DNA from 4 places in the Trichocoleus sp. FACHB-46 genome. Region 3 is predicted to be linked to each of the others. Evidence: predicted binding sites of a transcription regulator. Region 3 holds the regulator's gene; each other region holds the start of a gene.

The links. The regulator NtcA, encoded in region 3, controls nitrogen genes in cyanobacteria. The targets are predictions, from matches to a motif close to TTTGTANNNNNNNNTACAAA.
Region 1: a site for NtcA is predicted at 1,093-1,112, ahead of crtR (beta-carotene hydroxylase). Genes of this name have one in related genera too.
Region 2: a site for NtcA is predicted at 1,130-1,149, ahead of H6F72_RS20980 (MSMEG_0572/Sll0783 family nitrogen starvation response protein). Genes of this name have one in related genera too.
Region 4: a site for NtcA is predicted at 871-890, ahead of H6F72_RS02890 (ammonium transporter). Genes of this name have one in related genera too.

The regions. Positions count from the first base shown of each region.
Region 1 covers NZ_JACJOD010000010.1:44,803-48,302, reverse strand. The annotation lists gene aroH (chorismate mutase) at 1-9, shown strand, start outside; gene crtR (beta-carotene hydroxylase) at 92-1,063, opposite strand; gene H6F72_RS06150 (COP23 domain-containing protein) at 1,466-2,332, shown strand; gene pyk (pyruvate kinase) at 2,726-3,500, shown strand, end outside.
Region 2 covers NZ_JACJOD010000032.1:175,724-179,223, forward strand. The annotation lists gene H6F72_RS20975 (Nit6803 family nitrilase) at 1-593, opposite strand, end outside; gene H6F72_RS20980 (MSMEG_0572/Sll0783 family nitrogen starvation response protein) at 597-1,079, opposite strand; gene H6F72_RS20985 (MSMEG_0569 family flavin-dependent oxidoreductase) at 1,284-2,567, opposite strand; gene H6F72_RS20990 (LuxR C-terminal-related transcriptional regulator) at 2,700-3,500, opposite strand, start outside.
Region 3 covers NZ_JACJOD010000013.1:394,747-398,246, reverse strand. The annotation lists gene H6F72_RS09460 (DUF3084 domain-containing protein) at 1-950, opposite strand, end outside; gene ntcA (global nitrogen regulator NtcA) at 1,213-1,884, opposite strand; gene fabI (enoyl-ACP reductase FabI) at 2,268-3,044, shown strand; gene hisB (imidazoleglycerol-phosphate dehydratase HisB) at 3,140-3,500, shown strand, end outside.
Region 4 covers NZ_JACJOD010000006.1:581,982-585,481, reverse strand. The annotation lists gene H6F72_RS02895 (MarR family winged helix-turn-helix transcriptional regulator) at 96-563, opposite strand; gene H6F72_RS02890 (ammonium transporter) at 1,105-2,661, shown strand; gene H6F72_RS02885 (ammonium transporter) at 2,975-3,500, shown strand, end outside.

The DNA of each region.
Region 1 (3,500 bases), on a different contig from region 3:
CATCGTTAACTAAGTTCAATCACTAAAAAAGGGAGCAGAGTTAAGTCTTGCTCCCTTTTTTAGTGGTTTAAGCCGGGTTTAACTGGACTGGTCAACTGTGAACTTCCAAGCCCTGAGCTACCTCTAAGCTACTGTTGGCTGGGCTAGCTTGGCTTATAGGAGTGTTTACCTCTGAAGACTCCAGCGATCGCGGGCGGTGAAAACGAATGCCTAGGAAGACATCGTACACAAAGTGCCAAAAGTCTTTAGTCTTTGATAAACCCAGCGATTGGTGGCAACCCTTAGCGTCTAACAAAGGCTGAGTGGCATAGTAAGCAGGCTGATAGTTGTACCAGGGAATAGAAGGCCACAGATGATGGATCAGATGGTAGTTCTGACCCATAATCAGCAGGTTCAGAATCCGGTTGGGGTAGACTCTAGCGTTCTTCCAGCGATCGCGCTCCTGAAAAGGTCGGTGGGGCAAATAGTCAAAGAATAAGCCCAGAGCTAAGCCTACAACTGCCAGAGGCACAAACCAAAAATTGAAAATGTAGCCCAGAAAGTCGTGCTGGCAGGCTGTGTAAATTAGAGCACCGACGGCTAGGCGAGCGAGAAACCACTCCAATAACTCGGACTTCCGCCATAACCGACGGCGGAAAAAGAAAATTTCGTGGTACATGAAACGAGCCGCAATAAACCAGAGCGGCCCCCCGGTCGAAACAAAGTGATCGGGGTCATTGTCTGGATCATTCACATTGGCATGGTGCTGCATGTGCACGCGCGTAAAGACTGGGAAAGAAAAACCCAGCATTAAGGCACTACCATGCCCCATGACGGCATTGATGATGCGATTGCGATGTGCCACATTGTGGGATGCATCATGAATCACCGTCCCCACCATATGTAGAGCAATGACAGTCATGCTAAAGCAGCACCAGTCAAGCCATTCCCAACACCAGTAACCCAGTATCGATAGGATTTCTATGGCTACCGCTGCCAGGAACATTAGCAGCGTCGGGTTAAATTGACCCGGAGGACCCATTAACTCCTTCGGCACTGTCAGGGGCTTTACTGCCTCCGACATCGTTATCAATACTCCTTGTTGGTCATCCTCGCGTAGTATACGATACGAATGCTGAATAATAAAGTTTTGTGAAACTAGCTCATCTAATCAGAGCTGCGCTAACAGTAGCGTCAAATTAAATAATTTGAGCCAATTTTAGAGTAACAAGGGCAATTTAACCTCAGAAGTTCACGGACCTTGCCTGACAACCTCAGCTTTAAACACTTCAGCAGAAACCCAACTTCAATGAAGACTCGGTGAAATCACCCTCCTAGGTCGGCGGATCTTCCGATGTAAATGCTAGGTCTGAATTGTTATCAGGGTTGTAGGAGTGCTCTGTCGCATTAGGTGCATCAGGGCTTTGTTACATCAGGGGTGGTGTTGCGGTGATTAGTTGTCATTCACTCTGAAGAGGCTTTGATTATGGTGTTATTGCAATCTCAAGGTAATTCTCAAGGTCGTTTCAAGCTAACGTTTCTTACTTTTAAGGCTACAAGTTTGGCTACAGGAGCTGTGGTGTTCTTAGGTGGTGGGTTGTTCGCAGGGATGACTGGTAGTGCGATCGCTGCCACACCTACCAGTTCCGGATCAGCATCAAAGGATATTCAAGTACAAACAGAGGCTGAAAATTCGGAGTCTACACCTACGACAAACCCAAGTAGCGGCTCTACTCAAACTAGCGTGGCAAATAGACCCCGCTTTACTTGTGAAATGCTCAACGGCCAGTACACGGTGGTTTATCACCCAGAGAGCCGTCCTAGCGAATCCTATCCCTGGGCGACACCCAGCCAACTAGGCGGTGGTTGGACTCCTCAAGCTCGTTGTCAAGAAATCAGTCGCCGTTTAGAACTCTACCGTCCTGATGGCCTACAGGAAATGCGAACGGCGGTGGAAAATAACTACAACACAGTTTGTGTTACCACCGAGAAAAATTCTAGTTGTCGGATTGTTCTGACAGTCCCGCCAAATCAAGACCCACTGACCACTCGCGATCGCGTCTTCCAAAACTTGACAATTGCTGACAGCGGCCAACAAACTCAAGCAGCTAACACGTTTGTAGGTAGCAGTCGTGTAGGCAATAGCCGTGTAGACGGCAGCAGCCGGGGAGGTGACAAGCTGGACGAATTGGTTAACTTAGGTGCCTCGCTTCTAGGCGGGCGGCAGGAGCGCTCTAGCAACATCAACTTGCGGCCCTTCCTTGATCCCGCTGATGGTGGAACAGGCAGCAAGCTAGGTCAAGGTATGTCTACTCGCAACAATCCTCGCCTCAATCCAGCCAATTTTCGTTAGGTAAAAATTAAAACAGGGTAGGTTTTGCAAATTAATAGTTTTAGCGCACCGAACAACTAACCTACTAAACCTGATGGAACGCACCCTAGAGACTGAAGGCACCTAAAGATTCTGTCGCTTGCCCTTGCAGGTTTTTGCAAAAGGGACTAGCCAAACGTGGTAGTATCCCTGTTGCCGCCTTGCCAAGAGGCAACAGCATTTTTCTCAACCGTTAATTCTTTGCTATCAACGCATGCGACTATTGATAGTTTAGAGTTATTTTCTTGTTGCACCTCACTTCGGGATTTCATTCCATGCCTAGGCTGGAAAGTGCAGCAAGTCACCGCTAAGCCAGTATCCTGAGGACATCAGCGGTAGGGTCTCCTTCAGTCTATTTTTACCTTCTTGGAATCCATGCAACTGCGTAACTCTCCGCGTCGGACAAAAATCGTCGCAACGATTGGCCCCGCCACTAGTAGCCCAGAAGTTCTACGCGCCCTGATTGAAGCGGGTGCAACTACTCTGCGTCTTAACTTTTCTCATGGGACGCATGAAGATCATCAACGCAGCATTCGGCTGATTCGGCAGATTTCTTTTGAGCTGAATCAACCTGTCGGAATTTTGCAAGATCTCCAAGGACCCAAAATTCGTTTAGGCCGCTTTGAAGACGGTTCTATTACTCTTAAGCGTGGCGATCGCTTCACATTGACTAGTCACGCTGTTCCTGGCACCCATGAAATCAGCTCTGTGACGTACGAGCCACTAGCCGAGGAAGTGCCTGAAGGTGCCACTATTCTGCTCGACGACGGCAAAGTGGAAATGCGAGTCGAGAAGGTAGACCGCGATCGCAAAGAATTGCATTGCGAAGTTGTAGTCGGTGGCGTCCTTTCCAACAACAAAGGCGTCAATTTTCCAGGAGTTTATCTGTCGATCAAGGCATTGACCGATAAAGACCGTAAAGATTTGATGTTTGGGCTTGATCAAGGAGTTGATTGGATCGCCCTCAGTTTTGTCCGCAATCCCCAGGATGTGTTGGAGATCAAAGAATTAATTTCCAACGCAGGTAAGCAAGTCCCGGTAATCGCCAAGATTGAGAAGCACGAAGCCATTGAGCAGATGGAAGATGTTCTTTGCCTCTGTGATGGCGTGATGGTAGCGCGGGGTGATTTGGGCGTAGAGCTACCTGCCG
Region 2 (3,500 bases), on a different contig from region 3:
TCGGCAAAAATCTGCCCTACTAAGGAACCAGGAAATTGGGCACAGTGAATTTGTTCATGCTGGGCCATGAGGGCGAATCGAGCCAAAGGATTGTAGTGCTCCCAGCAGGCCAAGGCACCCAGTTTTCCCACTGCTGTCTCCACAACTCTCAAACCAGAACCATCTCCTTGCCCCCACACCATTCGCTCATGATAGGTAGGTGTAATCTTGCGCCGCTTCAACAATAGAGTGCCGTCGGCATCAAAAATTAGCTGTGTGTTGTAGAGGGAGCCATGATCTCGCTCATTGACTCCTAGCACCACCACCATTGCATAAGAACGAGCCGCTCTGCTTACCGCATCTACCACTGGCCCAGGCACGGTCACCGCTTCTTCATACAGCCGCATATGTTCCTGCCCCATGAGAACGGGCGGTTGCACAAAGGAGAAGTAAGGATAATAAGGGATAAAAGTCTCAGGAAAAACGATCAGCTGCACCCCTGCTTTGGCAGCTTTAGCGATCGCCTGCAACACCTTCTCGGTGGTGCCATCTCGACTAAACAAAACTGGGCTAATCTGTATGGCTGCGGCTCGAATGGTTTGGGAATCATTCATTATTTACAAGGTCCAAGTATCTAAAATCAAGGCTCCATCTTTGCGGTGCAGGAGCACTAGATCTAGTACATCCAAAGGATTGATGGGACGGATGCCAGGAATCAGGGAAGGTTCACCATGCCCATACAAAGCTTGTAAAGCAAAGCGGCAAGCATAAACTTTGCCACCCTCTGCCATAAACTTGCTGATTTGGTCATTAAAGTTCTGGTGCCCCGGGAAAGCTGCATCTCCTAACTTAGGAAATCCCCGCTGCACCCCCAAAGTTACGCCAGGGCCATACAACAAGACAGAAGTCTCAAATCCCTTACGCAGTAGGCGCGTAGCTTGCAATAAATTGACAAAACCAATCGATCCTTCAAACGCAACGGTGTGGAATGTCACCAATGCTTTCTCGCCAGGTTCAGCTTTGACATCGGGAAAGACTTTCTCTTCGTAATCAACAAAGAAATCACCAACTTGATGAGCAGGAGTGGTTACTTCAGGCATCTTTTTTTCCTTGAATAGTGTTGCCAGATTAAGGGCTAGCTGAGGAGATCTTTGTATTCCTCACTACGAAAGGTTTAACTCTATCAATAAGGCTAGGGAGGGCGATCGCTCGGTCTATTTCTCAGGCCAAAACGCTGAAAATTAGTACCAAACTCACCTAAGTACCTATCGATTTCGCTAGGTCGCTAACAATGCGTCTCTGGACTACGAACCCAGCAAAAATTCATTGACCACACTCCAGTCATTGGGGTATGACACCTTCTTCCTGGCGACGATGTAATCTGCTAGATAACTGGCGTCACGGGCGATTCCAGAAAAGCGGCCTGACCCCCAGGTATAGAGCCAGGGAAGCCCTAGAAAATAGAGTCCCCAGACTCCGGTTACACCCCGTTCATGGCCTGGATACCCCTTGCCATCAAAGACAGGCACCTCTACCCAACTAAAATCAGACTGATACCCAGTACACCAAATCACTGCACTGATATTGGCTTGAGCATAGTCCAGGCTGAGGATCGACTGCTCAGGCTGCCAAACTGGATAGTAAGCAGGTTCTGTGGGAGCCTCAATTTGGTTTTTCTCAATGAATCCATCAATGGTTTTCTTGATACTTTCCGCTACCGCATCGGCTTGATCCAAATTTTGCTGCAAGTTATCCCAGAATTCCAACTGGCGATCGCTAATATCCTTCAGCCTGCCATAAAGTTGCATCCCTTCTAGAGCAAATTGTCGTAAGTCAATCTCTCGACCTCCATCTCGACCTGTAACATAGTGGTTGGCTTTGGCCCTCACTTTTTCTTTTTGGGGATGCTCCTCAATCGATAAATCGTAATATCCCATCTGGTCCAGCCAATCGACCACATCTTTACCTCGGTACCGCCGGGGCGATCGCGGCGCACTCCCCACGCAGAGATGTACTTGTCTACCAGCCAAATGCAGATCTTCAGCAATTTGGCATCCTGACTGCCCTGTACCTACGACCAACACGGCTCCAGGCGGTAAAGACTGGGAGTTTTTATATTCTGAGGCGTGAAGTTGCGTGATGTTTTTAGGGAGCCGTTCAGCAATCTTTGGCACCTTAGGAAGATGGTAGCTACCGGATGCCACAACTACCTGGTCAGCCGTGTATTCTCCAATTGAAGTTGTCACCTCAAAGAAGTTTTGGGCTACATTCTGACTAAGCTTTAATACCTCAACACCTTGCTGAATGGGAGGATCGAAAGAGGCAGCATAAGCTTCAATATATTGCACAATTTCGTCTTTCTGCATGAAACCATGAGGATCATCGCCTGGATAGGCATAGCCTGGGAGTTTACATTGCCAATTGGGTGTGACTAAACAAAAAGAGTCCCAGCGCTTAGTGCGCCAAGCATAGCCAATTTTGTTCTTCTCAAAAACAATGTGATCGATGCCTCTCTCCTTCAAGCAATAGCTCATGGAAAGCCCTGACTGACCTCCACCCACAATAATGACTGAATAGTGATTGTTCATAAGCTGACTTCTGACTGGCTGGAATGTGTTGCCAGATTAAGTCCTGATTTCTCAAGTCTTTGTATCTCTCACTACGGAAGTGGGAGATCTAACAATAAGGACAGGAGAAACGATCGCAGCACTTTCTCAGATTTATGTAACCAGCCATCCCTTAGCGATCGCCTCATAAATCGCTTGGTAACGAGTCCGCGCCTGCAATTTCGCCAAGACATTATTCATGTGGAACTTAACGGTACTTTCGCTAATGATTAGATGATCGGCAATATCGCGATCGCGATGCCCCTGAGTCAACAAAGCCAGAATCTCCAACTCTCGCTCAGACAGAGTTTGCTGTTTTTCTAAATCTGGGTCAATACCCCACGATTTACCCTGTGACAACGCTTCTACTGCCTGTCTCAATGTCTCTGGGCTGGTAGACAAATCAACTTTGCCTCGAATCCCCTTCGGTGCAATTTGACTTCCCTGTTGCACCCACAGCACCCATTTCGCTGTCTGAATTTGTGTAGCATCATCGGTCAATAAGGGTACATTCTTGTTTGCTTCTTTAGCTATTTCACGGCAAACTGGTAGACCTGCCGAAAAAGCTAGATGTGTAAAGGCTAGTTGTAGAACTGATGAGCGGCATTGAATTCGCAGTTGATGACCACCGAGATCGCGCCAATCGGGTACTTTGAGCAAAAACTGCATGGCCCGTTGATTACTGGTGGCTTGGGTTTGCAGCACTCCCCCTAAACAGGTGACAGTAAAAAACAGTTTATTTAGGGAGGACGGCAAGCCATTTTGTGGATCGAGGTCGGGAAAATGAGTTGCCGGAATCATGGCCTCTAATGCTACAGACTCTGCTGTATAAATCAGCCGACAATAGTGACAGGTAAATTGGTACAAAGTTTCGGCTGCTTGCAAGAAGACATAAGCTACTGGCAGAGTGAGAGG
Region 3 (3,500 bases):
CTGGTGATTTGAATAATCTGCTCGCTGACTTGACCAGTACCAGGACGGGTCAACTTGATAGCGTTACGATTTGCTTCTCGCAGTAACTGGTCTATTGCTTGCTGAGCGCCTGTGGGAGAAACGATCCGCACGACCCCTGCTGACAACACTTGTCCCCGGAAGAGAGCAACGTTGCCTTGGCGTAGGGTTTCATATTGCGCTTGATAGTACTGGTAGTACCGCTGCAAGGTTTGAACAGCTTTCTCTAAATTGGCTTGTTGAATCTCTAAATCTTTAGTTTCTTTAATCAAGTTTTGGCGCTCGTTATCCAGTCGGTCGATCTCGGAGCGGAGTCCCGTTGCTTGCTGAGAAACAGTGCTTAGTTGCGTTTGAGTTCGGTTTAGTTCTACTTCGGTGCGGTCTTTGGCATCTTCAATCCGATCCTTTTCTGCTTCCGCGCGGCTCAGTTGGCTCTGAGTTTGATCGAGCTGAGCTTCGGTGCGAGCTCTTTCGGCCTCGACTCGACCTAGCTGGGTTTGCGTACGATTTAGCTGTGCTTCTGTCGTCGCTTGCTTGGCGATCGCGGCCTTAAGAAACAAATTAATCCGATCCAGCCGTTGTTGGGCCGAAACTTGCTCCGCGCGAGCTTGGGTCAGCTCTTGCTCAACTTGGTTTTTTTGAACTCTCGTCTTTGCTAAATCTTCTCGCGCCCTAGAGAGGTTTTTCTGAATTTTGCCCAATTCAAAAACGCCAGTACGGAGTTGATCACTCACAGCAAACAAAATGGCGAGTGTAGAAGCAGAAATGATGCCACCCGTGACAATCGTCACCAAGACCGCGGTTTTGCGAGGACGCAAGTTAAACAAGCTGAGGCGAGCCTTGCCTACGCGCGTACCGATGCGATCGCCCACCGTTGCGATCACACCCCCCAACACCAAGATTGCCACAATTAAGATGTACCCGCTGGTCATCTACCCTCAGGAAGCCATTTGGCTCACACCCAACTCAGATACAGCCTATCTCATGCCCCAGAAGTTTTGTGTGCCATCACACCTGTAGGACGACAACAAGCAGACCCAGATAGCAAAAGTTGCTGCCTTGCCTCAGCGTCAGGAGAGCATCAGGGCTCTCTTTGTTTCCTCGCAGGAGTGCCATGAAGCACCTTCCTCGGCCAGAGAGCTGTATTCAAGTCGCTGTAAGCGCTTGTTATTACTAGAGGTTAACCATAGCAGATCAACTGAACTGTTGACTGAGAGCGACGGGATTATGAACCGTAATTTTTTTCTTATGGATGGAAATCATCTTCTCCTGTCGCAGATCTCCAAGTAGGCGTGTGACTGTGACACGGGTGGAACCAATCGCTTCTGCGATCGCCTGATGCGACAATTTCAAATCAATTGTGATCCCGTCAGGGCCAGGAACGCCAAAGTCACGACAGAGGATGAGCAAGAAGCTGACCAAGCGTGATCCCATATCTCGGTGGGCCAAGGTTTCGATCATCATCTCAGTCTGCAAGATGCGCGAAGACAACCCTTGCAACATCAGCATCGACAGCTCTGGGTTATCCTTGAGGGCTTTTTCCACTTGCTCAATGGGCACCGACAGCAATTCCGCCGGAGTAAAAGCAACTGCGTGATAAAAGCGATCGGAGCGATTGCCCGTAATCAGCGAGAGAACCCCAAAGACACTATTTTCTCGCAGCAAGGCTACGGTGATTTCTTCGCCCGCTTCATAAACGCGAGACAGTTTGACCGCACCTCGGACCAAAAAGTAGACACGCTCCGCTGGATCACCGGGGAAGAAAATCGTCTTGCCTCGATCAAACGTTTCGATCACGGGAGGAAATGCTCCGCCTCCCAGTTGACGAAACACAGATGCTAACGGCCTATCCTGCGTCATTACCATATCCTTTTACCTTTTCGATGCCCTTCTCCAACCTTCATGGGCCGCTCGTCTGGAGATGAACCTTACGAAGGTGAGCCAACTGTAAGCAATTGATGACTTTAGAACACTTAAACTTACTCCAGAGTCATTTTTTGTTCTATTTGATACACAATCGGCCAGCGATCGCCAATGGCTGAAGAATTTGGCTGCTGTTTCGAGGACTACAAACGAACGGATCTTAGCTGTAAGCGATCTATTTAGACCCTATCTTACTCCCCCTAAAGACAGATATCTTGTGATAGGACTCAAGGCAGCGTATCACCCTGCCAGCGACAGTAGATGTCAATATCTTTAAGCCCCCATCTTTGAGTATTCTCGTAATTGCCCTTAACGAAGAGATTGCCATGCTGGATCTGACCGGAAAAAATGCCTTAGTCACAGGCATTGCTAACAATCGCTCGATTGCTTGGGGAATTGCCCAACAACTCCATAAAGCGGGTGCCAACCTAGGGATTACCTATCTGCCCGATGAGCGGGGCAAGATGGAAAAAAAAGTAGCAGAACTGGTTGAACCGCTAGAACCCAGCTTGTTTGTGCCTTGCAATGTGCAAGATGATGCTCAGATTCAGTCCACCTTTGAGACTGTGAAGGAGAAGTGGGGCAAGCTAGATATCTTGGTTCACTGTCTGGCCTTTGCCAACAAAGATGACTTATCTGGCCACTTTAGCAACACCTCGCGGCCAGGATTTACCACAGCCTTAGACATCAGCACTTATTCGTTAATTCAGCTCAGTGGTGCCGCTAAACCCCTGATGACAGAAGGCGGCAGCATTGTCACATTGACCTACTTGGGCGGGGTGCGTGTGGTGCCCAACTATAACGTTATGGGCATTGCCAAAGCGGGCTTAGAAATGAGCGTTAAATACTTGGCCGCAGAACTGGGCCCCCACAATATTCGAGTCAATGGCATTTCTGCTGGCCCAATTAGAACTCTCGCCTCCTCTGCGGTTGGGGGAATTCTGGACATGATTCATCATGTGGAAGAAGTGGCACCCCTGCGGCGCACTGTGACTCAACTAGAAGTTGGCAATACAGCGGCGTTCCTATGCAGTGATTTGTCCAGCGGTATGACAGGGCAAATCCTCTATGTTGATTCTGGCTATGAGATCATGGGGATGTAGTGGCTGCCATTAAGTGACTACAACCGTTTGGCCTGCCTGCGCAGGCTCAAAGTTTCTCCCTTCCAGTTTTTACTTCCCAGTATTGAGTAGGGCCTATGCAGACTAGCATTCATGAAGCGTCTTCCCAAGAGCACCGCACAGCCTTCGAGCAGGCCAACGGAGCATCATTAGAACCCGTATTTTCAGGACGAGTGGCCTCAGTCAGCCGCAAAACAGGTGAGACAGATGTGCATGTCACCATTAATTTGGATGGACAGGGTCGCTGTGTAGCAGCCACAGGTATTCCATTTCTCGACCACATGTTGCATCAGATTGCTTCGCATGGGCTGTTTGACCTAGAGGTGCGAGCGACGGGTGACTTAGAAATTGATGACCATCACACCAACGAAGATGTGGGCATTACCCTGGGTCAAGCTCTGGCTAAATCGTTGGGCGATCGCAAAGGCATTGTCCGGT
Region 4 (3,500 bases), on a different contig from region 3:
GTGAATTGAATCTAACTTTGACCAGAATCTGTTGGACCAATTTGGTAGAGGTCCTGGCACTCAGCCCATTGTTTTATCTAGAAAATATTCATTATCTAGGAAATATTGGCAATCATTTGGTCCAGTAAGTCTGAGAACTGCTGGCGCTCTGATGACGAAATTCCAACCAAGGCACTGTCGCGAATTTCCACTGCGATCGGAGGCAACACTTCATGCAACTGTTTGCCTGCATCTGTCAACCAAATTCGCCAGATTCGCCGATCCTGAGAGTCTCGTTCTCGCCGGATTAGCCCTCGCTCTTCCATGCGGTCTAGAACGCCAGTTAAAGTTCCACCCACTTGTTGCAGTTTCTCGCTGATGCTGGAAGTTGCCAAGCCATCTTCTTCCCAAAGACAACACAGCACTACCCAGTGAAAGGGAGTCAGTCCCAGAGGTTCTAGGCGTTCTTGAAACTTACGGCTCAAGAGCTGAGAGAGTAGCTTGATGCGATAACCCAAGCCGTGGGGAGCCAATACTTCCTGCCATTCCTTAGGTAACTTTTGCTTGGCAGGGGAAGAGGTCATTGCAGCTCCAAGTGGCATTACTTAGCACGCTTACTATTTTAATGGAGTGAGTTCTATTTTGAGTATTCAGCAGCACATATCTCTAAAAAAATAGCCCCCAGAGGTCGTTGGGGGCCAGCTCCTAAAGGAGTGATGAGGTAACACTTAGTACAAATGTATTGATAATCTAGCATTTTGTCAACTGTCTCAGCGAATTCCTAGATTTATAGTTTTGGCTTAGCTGAAACAAGCAGTCTGAATCAGTGCGATCGCCTGTAGAGAGCTTAACTGCAAAATTAACCACCCCAAAAGGTGAACCAAGTACGAAATTGTTACAAGGGATACAGAACGAACTGCCCTGAAATTGGTGCAATCATTTTTACTTGCTAACCAAGATCTTTAAGTCTTTCTAGTTAGGCGTTCGGCTCTCGGAGTGGCGCAATTGTCGATTATTTCTAGCAGTCTGCTCGTAGCAAAGTTGAGGGTGGCTTTGCTTGCAGTCAGGCTGTAGTTTTCTGTGCGAGTTCACTGCCTTAGTTCACAAAGGAATCATTCACTGGCAATGTCAAAACTAATGCTCACCAAGAAGTCGCGGGGCAGACATAGACAGCTGTCCTTACCGAAAGCGGCCAAGTGGTTTTCTCCCAACTGGTACGCCAAAATGCTCTCACCAAGCTGGCAAGCCTGCATTCCTTTAGCCCTCGTCATCGTGCTGGCTTGGGGCTACGCGGGTGTCGCTCAAACCGCTCCTAACTTGACAGATGTAGCTAAGGCGACGTCTGACCTAAAAGTGGGCTTAGACACCATGTGGGTAATGGTAGCCGCAATGCTGGTGTTCTTTATGAATGCTGGCTTCTGCATGCTAGAAACTGGCTTCTGTCGCCAGAAAAATGCGGTTAACGTTTTGGCTAAAAACTTAATCGTTTTCGCTATGTCTACCATTGCTTTTTGGGTCGCGGGCTTCGGCTTGATGTTTGGCGGTGGTAGCGAGTTTATTGGTACCGATGGCGTCTTTTTCCTCTCTGGTGTTGACAACAGCCCAGCCACCCTGGATGCCTACCAAGGAGCCTATGGTTCACTGAACTGGGCAGGTGTCCCGCTGCTGGCAAAGTTCTTCTTCCAACTTGCCTTTGCGGGTACTGCTGCGACCATCGTTTCCGGTGCGGTGGCAGAACGAATCAAGTTTGTTGATTTTCTAATCTTCAGCTTGTTGCTAGTCGGCGTTGCTTACCCACTGACAGGACACTGGATTTGGGGCGGTGGCTGGCTCGCCGACCTCGGTTTCTGGGACTTCGCAGGCTCAACGGTAGTTCATGCTGTGGGTGGTTGGGCTGCACTGCTGGGTGCGGCGATCTTGGGACCCCGCATTGGCAAGTACAACGAAGATGGCAGTTCCAATGCCATGCCAGGACACAATATTGCGATCGCCACCCTGGGTTGTTTAATTCTCTGGCTAGGCTGGTTTGGCTTTAACCCAGGCTCCACCATGAGCATCACTTGGCAAATCGGTCACATTGCCATGACCACCAATCTTGCTGCTGCCTTTGGTGGTTTGGCTGCGACCATCACCGCCTGGATCATCTTAGGCAAGCCTGATCTCTCAATGGTGATCAACGGCATCCTAGCAGGATTAGTTGCGGTCACAGCCTCCTGTGCCTTCGTCCCAGTTTGGGCATCTGCCATCATTGGCACGATCGGTGGAGTGATGGTTGTCTTTGCCGTTCTCTGGATCGACCGTCTAAAAATTGATGACCCTGTAGGCGCAATCTCGGTTCACTTAGTTAATGGCGTTTGGGGCACGATCGCCGTCGGTCTGTTTGCCGTTGGTCCTAACGTCAAAGTGGGTCAAGATATCCTCTACACTGCTGGTCCTAGCACAGGTTTCTTACTGGGCGGCGGGCTGAATCAACTAGGCCTGCAACTCTTAGGCACCGCGGCTATTGCTTTGACTATCGGAATTCTCTCCGCTATCTTCTGGTTCGCCCTCAAGGCAACCTTAGGCATTCGCGTCTCGCCAGAAGAAGAACTCAAGGGTCTGGATATTGGTGAGCACGGTATGGAAGCGTACAGTGGATTCCTCAAAGATGCAGGCGGCATGACTGGTAGCACCATTCGCTGAGATTGAGTTTTCTAAATTTAGCTAACCTATCGGTTGCTAAATCAGCTTAGTTATACCTTCTGGTCAAGAGCTTAGAGCTGCTAAAGGTGAGCCTTAGCAGCTCTTTTCTATGGAGTTCTCTTGATGAAAAATACTGCGCTCGCGATCTTCAAGAAACAGAGGTGGACAGCTTTTGAATGTCAGGAGTAAATTGTCACCACGATATAAATTGCTACTGAATTTTCACTAGTTATTTGCCGTAGAAGATTTTTGTATATCTTGATACAGAATCAACTCATCAAAAATTGGTGCAATCAAATTCATTTCTCTTGACGTGGAAGGGCTAACACAAGTGTTGAAGAAAGGTTTGATGATCGGAGCGATCGCTCTGTGGCTTCTGAGTGGTCCCTTAATGGGAACGGCTCTAGCCCAGGAAGTGGACGCAAATCCGATTGATACAGGCGACACAGCCTTCGTGCTCGTTTCGTCAGCATTAGTATTATTGATGACTCCAGGCTTAGCCTTCTTCTACGGAGGATTGGTGCGATCGCGCAACGTGCTCAACACCATGATGATGAGCTTGATCCTCATGGGCGTTGTCGGCGTCACCTGGGTATTGTGGGGCTACAGCCTTGCCTTTGCTCCTACCTCCATCACCCCTGGAGCTGAGCCTGCATTTACAGCAAATCCCATCATTGGTAGCCTGAATTGGCTATTTTTGAACGGCGTTGGCACGGACCCCGACCCTGTGGGCTATGCGACAACCATTCCGCACCAACTCTTCATGGCCTACCAGATGATGTTCGCCATCATCACGCCAGCCCTGATTTCAGGCGCGATCGTGGAGCGGATGAGCTTCA